DNA from 2 places in the Streptomyces sp. NPDC050147 genome. Region 1 is predicted to be linked to the other one. Evidence: riboswitches for the same ligand, from Rfam matches in the RefSeq annotation. Region 1 holds a riboswitch; the other holds the start of a gene.
The links. A riboswitch is a leader RNA that binds a small molecule or an ion and turns the genes downstream of it on or off. The one in region 1 is predicted to bind cobalamin.

Region 1 (3,391 bases):
GCGTGCGCGGCATGCGCAGGTTCCAGACGATGCCGTCCCGGATGGGCGTCAGCTTCGCCTCTCCTTGGCCGAGGTGCGCCGCGACCGCCGACCACACGTCCGGTACGGAGATGTCGGCGGGGCCGATGGTGACGGCCACGGCCACGGAGAGCGCGAGGGCGGCGACCCCCGCCGTCCAGAGCGCGACGTGACGTATGCCGCCCGGGACGCCGACGGCACCCCTCACTTGGCGAGCCCGAACTCGCGCAACGCGTCAGCGACTTGTTCCACGCCGTCCACCGTGCGGATCGTGGGGTTCATGGCCTGGCCGCTCAGGAGCACGTACCGCTTCTTCTTCACGGCGGTGAGGTTCTTGGTGACCGGGTTGGACTCCAGGAACTCGATCTTCTTCTTCGCGCTCTCGGCCGTCTGCGACTTGCGGGTGAGGTCGCCGATGACCAGGACGTCGGGGTCGCGGTCGGCCACCGTCTCCCAGTTGATCTGGGGCCACTCCTCGCGGGTGTCGTCGAAGACGTTCTTCACGCCCAGTTCGCGGGTGATGATGCCCGGTGCTCCGCAGCAGCCCGCGATGTAGGGGGCGTCGGAGTTGGCGAACCAGTAGAGGAGCGTCGTGTCGGACGCGTCGGTGTCCTTGATGGTCCTGGTGGCCTTCGCCACCCGGCTCTTGAGGTCCGCGACCAGGCGTTCGCCGCGCTTCTCGACCCCGAAGGCCTTGGCCAGGGCCCGTACTTCGCCGTAGACGGTGTCCATGGTCAGCGTCTTGACGCGGCTGCCGTCGCCGTCGCCGCTGTTGTCCTTGCCCGCGCAGTCGGAGGGCGAGACATAGGCGGGTACGCCGAGTTCGGCGAACTTGGCGCGGTCGGCGACGCCGCCCTTGCTGACCGTCGCCAGGAAGGAGGCGGTGACGAAGTCCGGTTCCTCGGCGAGGACCTTCTCGAAGGAGGGGTAGCTGTCGGCGAGCCGGTCGACCTTGGCGTTGTCCTTCTCAAGCCCCTCGAGCACCGGGTCCGTCCAGGTTCCGGTGCCGGCCATGCGGTCCGCGAGGCCGAGGGAGAGCAGGATCTCCGTGGAGCCCTGGTCGAGGGAGACGGCCCGCCGCGGCGGCGCCTCGATCTCCGCCTGCTGGCCGCAGGAGGCGAGAGTCAGCGGGTAGCCCGCGGCTTTCCCGCCCCCGCCGGAAGCGGTCGACGGGCTGCCTCCGCAGGAGGTCAGCGTGGTGGCGAGGGCCACGCCGATGAGCATGGGGACACGTACACGACGGGCGGTGGAGGACACACGATCCCTTGAGTCTCACGGCTCATACGCGGAGCCTGGCCTGCTTCGTCACCTCCGCCGCCCGGTGTGCGGACGAAGGTGCCAGCAGGTCTTCGGACTCGGGGATCGGCCGGGCGGGGCGCCTTCCCAGGCGTCCGTGGACGCCCAGTGGCCGTGGCCCCGCCCGTTCCCCCTCACCGCTGCGCGTCAGTTCCGGATTCGCACCGGATTCCCTGGCCCTGGTGTGGGTTGACTGGCGTGCGCAAGCTATCACGCGAGGTCAGGACGGCTGCTCGGGCCTCGGTGCGCCGCGGTAGGTGCCGAAGGACCACTTGTTGCCCTCGGGGTCGGCGATCCCGAACTCCCGGCTGCCGTACGGCTGATCCTCGATCTCGCGGATGATCTCGACCCCCGCGGCGCTGAGCCGCTGGTAGAGGTCGTCCACGCGGTCGGTGACGACGTACGCGCCGAAGGTGCCCGGCTTCAGGCACCAGGCCTGGGACTTCTCGTCGTACGAGCCGAGCATGATCGCGCCGCCTTCGGGCCAGTCGAGCTCGGCGTGGGCCACCCGGTCGCCGTCCTCGTAGACGGCGGTGCGCAGGAAGCCGACCGTGCCGACCAGGAAGTCGATCAGGGCGGGGGCGTCATGCGCCTGGAGGGTCGGCCAGACATCGGGGGCGCGCCCGGCGGAGGTGGCGGTGGTGGCGGGCGTAGCGGTGGAGGCGGACTGGGGCTTCTGCTGCTTCTCGGTGGTGTTCATGGCTCCTACTCTTCGCCCCCGCCATAGCTCCCGGCTTGGATATTCCGGCACTCTTCGGCCAGCCAGGCGCTGGGGCTTGCGCCGGTGTACTGCCGGAAGTCCCGCACCAGGTGGGAGTGGTCGTAGTAGCCGCAGTCGGCGGCGACGCGGGCCAGGTCGGGGGCGGCGCCCGCCGCGACGGGGCGTACGACGGCGTTCCGCGCGCGCTGGAAACGCATCAGGCGCCCTGCCTGCTTGGGGCTCAGGCCCGTCTCGGCGCGGAAGAGCGTGGTGAGGCGCCGTTCGCTGAGCGCGACATGCCGGGAGAGCCCGCGCAGGGTGCCCGTCCCCTGGTGCCGGGCCAGCCAGGCCCAGGCCTCGGCGACCTCGGGCCGTACGGAGCCGCCGGAGGCGTCGGACGCGGCGCGCTGCCTCAAGTAGGCGGTCAGCGAGGCGAACCGCTCCTCCCAGCCGCCCTGCTCGCACAGCAGCTCCCGCAGATCCGCGGCGCGGCGCCCCAGCACCTCGGCGCCGGGCGTCACCAGCTCACCGGCGAGTTCCGCGGCCGGTACGCCGAGCAGGGCGCGGGCGGCGAGCGGGTGCACGGCGAGCTGGATGCCCGCCTCGTGCTCGGGCCGTACGACGTACGCCGGGGACTGGTGGAGGCCGCCGAGGACGATGTCCGTGCGGTCGGCGTCGCGGCCGCCCGCCTGCTCGGGGGTGGGGCCGGTGACGACGGGGCCGTCGAGGGAGAAGATCAGCGTCAGGTACGGGGACGGCAGGCCGCGGTGCAGGCCGGGCCGCTCGCCCCGCGTGCGGTAGCCGACGGCGGACACCACCATGCCGTCGAGCCGCGGGCTGGCCCGCACGAACTCCCGGGAGACGCTCTCCATGCCTTCCAGTATGCGTTGGGCGACGCTCCGAAGCAGGCGCGCGGGCGTGCCGGAACGGGACCGAAGGAGTAGCGGGCGTCCGCTTCCCCTACCCGTGCGCAGAGGTCCCATGCCCGTTCCGTCCAGTGATATCGATCATGGGAATCCGCGGTGTGACCTCATACGATGACCCGCCGCTCCGGACGGGGCGCAGACCGCTCTCAGGGGGCACAGAACCATGGCATCAAAGGTAAAGGGCAAGCCGGCCGTCATCGGCACGGCGGGCGCGCTCACCGCGGCGGTCCTCGCGGGCACGGCGCTCTGGCCGAGCACGGACGCGACGGCCTCCGACGCCTCCGCGAAGACGGCGAGGACGGCGAAGATCGCGACGTCCGAGCTGAAGCACTGGCCCAAGCCGGTCGCGAAGAAGCTGGGCAAGGTCATCGCGAAGAACGACCACAAGGGCGCGTACGCCGTCTTCGACGCGGACAACACGACGTACCGCAACGACCTGGAGGAGTCACTC
Region 2 (3,391 bases), on a different contig from region 1:
CAAGGTCACCGCGATCATCGGCATGATCCTGATCTGCGCCGGCATCCTCACCATCGGCTTCTCGGACGCCGGTGACACCGCGTCCGTCTCCCACCTGTGGGACCAGGGCGGCTTCTTCCCGAACGGCATCGGCTCCACGCTGATGACGCTGCAGATCGTGATGTTCGCCTTCCTCGCCGTCGAGCTCGTCGGCGTCACCGCGGGCGAGTCCAAGGACCCGAAGACCGTCCTGCCCAAGGCCATCAACACCGTGCCGTGGCGCATCGCCGTCTTCTACGTCGGCGCGCTCATCATGATCCTCTCGGTCGTGCCGTGGACCTCGTTCGAGCCGGGCGTCTCGCCGTTCGTGGCGGCCTTCGAGGAGATGGGCCTGGGCATCGGCGCCGCGATCGTCAACTTCGTCGTCCTGACGGCCGCGCTCTCCTCCTGCAACTCCGGCATGTACTCCACCGGCCGCATGCTGCGCGACCTCGCGCTCAACGGCCAGGGCCCGAAGTTCTTCACCAAGCTGACGAAGAACGGCCTGCCGCTGGTCGGCACCACCTTCTCCGCCACGCTGATGCTGGTCGGCGTCTGGATCAACTACCAGTGGCCCGGCGAGGCGTTCAACTACGTCGTCTCCTTCGCGACCATCTCCGGCATGTGGGCCTGGATCATGATCCTGGTCTGCCAGATCAAGTACCGCCGCAAGGCCGACCGCGGCGAGCTGCCGCAGTCCACCTTCCGGGCGCCCGGCGCTCCGTACACGAGCTGGTTCGCGCTGGCCTTCATCGCGATGGTCATCGTGATGATGGGCATCGACAAGGACGCGCGGATCTCGCTGTACGCGGCTCCGGTGTGGGCCCTGATCCTGGGCATCGGCTACCTGGTCATGCAGAAGCGCGGCACGCAGTCGACGGGTGGCGGCAGCTCCGAGCCGCAGGACGCCATCAAGTCCTGATCAAGCCGTGGTCACCCCTGACCAAGCCCTGATCACCGCCTGATCCCAGCATGTGGGCCGGTCCGTACCACTCTTCGGTACGGACCGGCCCTTCTGCTTATCCTGGCTGCCATGCTGACCCTGACCCAGGCCCTCCACGACCAGATCGTCGCGCACGCGCGCCAGGACCACCCCGACGAGGCCTGCGGTGTGGTCGCGGGCCCGGAGGGCACGGGCCGCCCCGAGCGCTTCATCCCGATGCTGAACGCGGCCCGCTCGCCCACGTTCTACGAGTTCGACTCGGGCGACCTCCTCAAGCTCTACCGCGAGATGGACGACCGCGACGAGGAGCCGGTGATCGTCTACCACTCGCACACGGCGACCGAGGCCTACCCCTCGCGCACCGACATCACGTACGCCAACGAGCCCGGCGCCCACTACGTCCTGGTCTCCACCGCGGACACCGACGGCGCCGGCGAGTTCCAGTTCCGCTCCTTCCGGATCGTGGACGGCGAGGTCACCGAGGAAGAGGTGAAGGTCGTCCAGGCATACTGAGCTTCACCTTTGAGGCGGCAGGACCCAGGAAGCCGGTGCGAATCCGGCACGGTCCCGCCACTGTGACCCCACCCTTCGCGGGCGGGGCAGTCAGGAACTGACCTGCCGCCTTCTTCTCCCACGACGCAGGGGACGCGGAAATCCCCTGGAGGAGGCAGTCCAGTCATGTCCCGACCCGTACGCGTGCTCATCGCCGCGGCCCTGCTCGCCCCGCTCGCCGCGTGTTCGTCCTCCGAAGGACCGGAGTCGCAGTCGGCGGCCCAGGCGCCCGGCTTTCCGTACACGGTCACGAACTGCGGCGTGAAGACGACGTACGAAGCGCCCCCGAAGCGCGCCGTGACGATGAACCAGCACGTGACGGAAGTGATGCTGGAGCTGGGCCTGAAGGACCGCATCGCCGGGACGGCTTACCTCGACGACAAGGTCCTGCCGAAGTACGCGAAGGCGTACGCGGACACCCCGGTCCTGGCCAAGGAGTACCCCTCGTACGAGAAACTCCTGGCCGCCGACCCCGACTTCGTCTACGGCGGCTACGCGAGCGCCTTCCAGGCGGGCGAGGGCCGCAGCCGCGCGGCTCTGGCGAAGTCCGGCATCGACAGCCGCCTCAACGTCGAAGGCTGCGCGAAGCGGGCCGTGACGATGGACGACGTCTACAAGGAGGTCCGCGAGGTCGGCAGCACGTTCGGAGTGCGACCGCGGGCCGACAAGTGGGTGGGCGAGGCGAAGCGCCAACTGGCGGCCACGGCAGGGGAACTGAAGTCCGAGAAGCCGGTCCCGGTCTTCGTCTACGACAGCGGCGACAAGACCGCGTTCACGGCGGGCGGCCGGGGCATCGGCAACGACATCATCGAGCGGGCGGGCGGCCGCAACGTCTTCGCCGACCTCGACAAGGCCTTCGGCGACGCCTCCTGGGAGTCGGTGGTCGACCGCAAGCCCGAGGTGATCGTGATCCTCGACTACGGCGGCACGACGGTGGCCCAGAAGAAGAAGCGCCTCCTCGAAGACCCCGTCCTCGCGGACGTCCCCGCCATCAAGAACAAGCGGTTCGCGGTCCTGCCACTGTCGGACACGGTGGCGGGGGTGAGGGCACCGGGGGCGGTGGAGAAGCTGGCGGACCAGCTGTGAAGAGGCAGGGGGTTCAGCCCGTCCGGCGTTTGAGGACGAACTCGGCGAAGCCGGTGATGACGGCAACCAAGGCCCCCGCACCAGAGCGGCCCGCGGCGGAGCCGCACATGTCACAGCCGGGAAGGGGCGGGGTTGGGGAAGGCCCCGCCAGGGTCACACCGACCCGCAGACGACTGGGCTACGCGACAGTCATCGCGGCGCTCTGCGCAGCCCTCGCGGCGGCGATCGTCGCAGGCCTCGCGCTGGGCTCCGTCAGGATCCCGGCGCCCGACGTCCTGGAGATCCTTACCGGCGGCGCGGAACCCTCCCCGTTCCGCACGATCGTGCTGGACGTCCGCCTGCCCCGGGTCCTGCTCGGCGCGGCCGTAGGCGCGGGGCTCGCCGTCATCGGCACCGTCCTCCAGGCCCTGGTGAGGAACCCGCTGGCCGACCCCTTCCTCCTGGGCGTCTCCTCCGGCGCCTCCGCCGGAGCCGTCGCCGTCATCGTCCTCGGCAGCGTCTTCGGCCTGGGCGCGGGCCTGGCCACGACCGTCACCATCCCGGCCGCGGCCTTCGCGGGCGCCCTGCTCTCCCTGCTCGTCGTCTACACCCTGGCCAGATCCGGCGGCGGATTCGCCACCGGCCGCCTGATCCTGGCCGGGGTGGCCGTCTCGTACATCCTCTCCGCCCTGACCAGCCTCATCCTGATCACGGCCGACAGCGCGGACCACCTCAAGGAAGTCCTGTACTGGACCCTCGGCGGCCTCGGCAGCGCCCGCTGGGACATGCTCGCCCTGCCCGGCGCCGCCCTGA

Region 2: another riboswitch for cobalamin. It lies ahead of AB0I94_RS11830 (ABC transporter substrate-binding protein); the one in region 1 lies ahead of AB0I94_RS01250 (ABC transporter substrate-binding protein).

Annotation. Positions count from the first base shown of each region.
Region 1 covers NZ_JBFALJ010000001.1:275,008-278,398, forward strand. The annotation lists gene AB0I94_RS01245 (iron chelate uptake ABC transporter family permease subunit) at 1-226, opposite strand, end outside; gene AB0I94_RS01250 (ABC transporter substrate-binding protein) at 223-1,242, opposite strand; cobalamin riboswitch at 1,341-1,527, opposite strand; gene AB0I94_RS01255 (VOC family protein) at 1,535-2,014, opposite strand; gene AB0I94_RS01260 (helix-turn-helix domain-containing protein) at 2,020-2,886, opposite strand; gene AB0I94_RS01265 (haloacid dehalogenase-like hydrolase) at 3,104-3,391, shown strand, end outside.
Region 2 covers NZ_JBFALJ010000006.1:14,195-17,585, forward strand. The annotation lists gene AB0I94_RS11820 (amino acid permease) at 1-940, shown strand, start outside; gene AB0I94_RS11825 (M67 family metallopeptidase) at 1,052-1,474, shown strand; cobalamin riboswitch at 1,438-1,595, shown strand; gene AB0I94_RS11830 (ABC transporter substrate-binding protein) at 1,640-2,599, shown strand; gene AB0I94_RS11835 (iron ABC transporter permease) at 2,707-3,391, shown strand, end outside.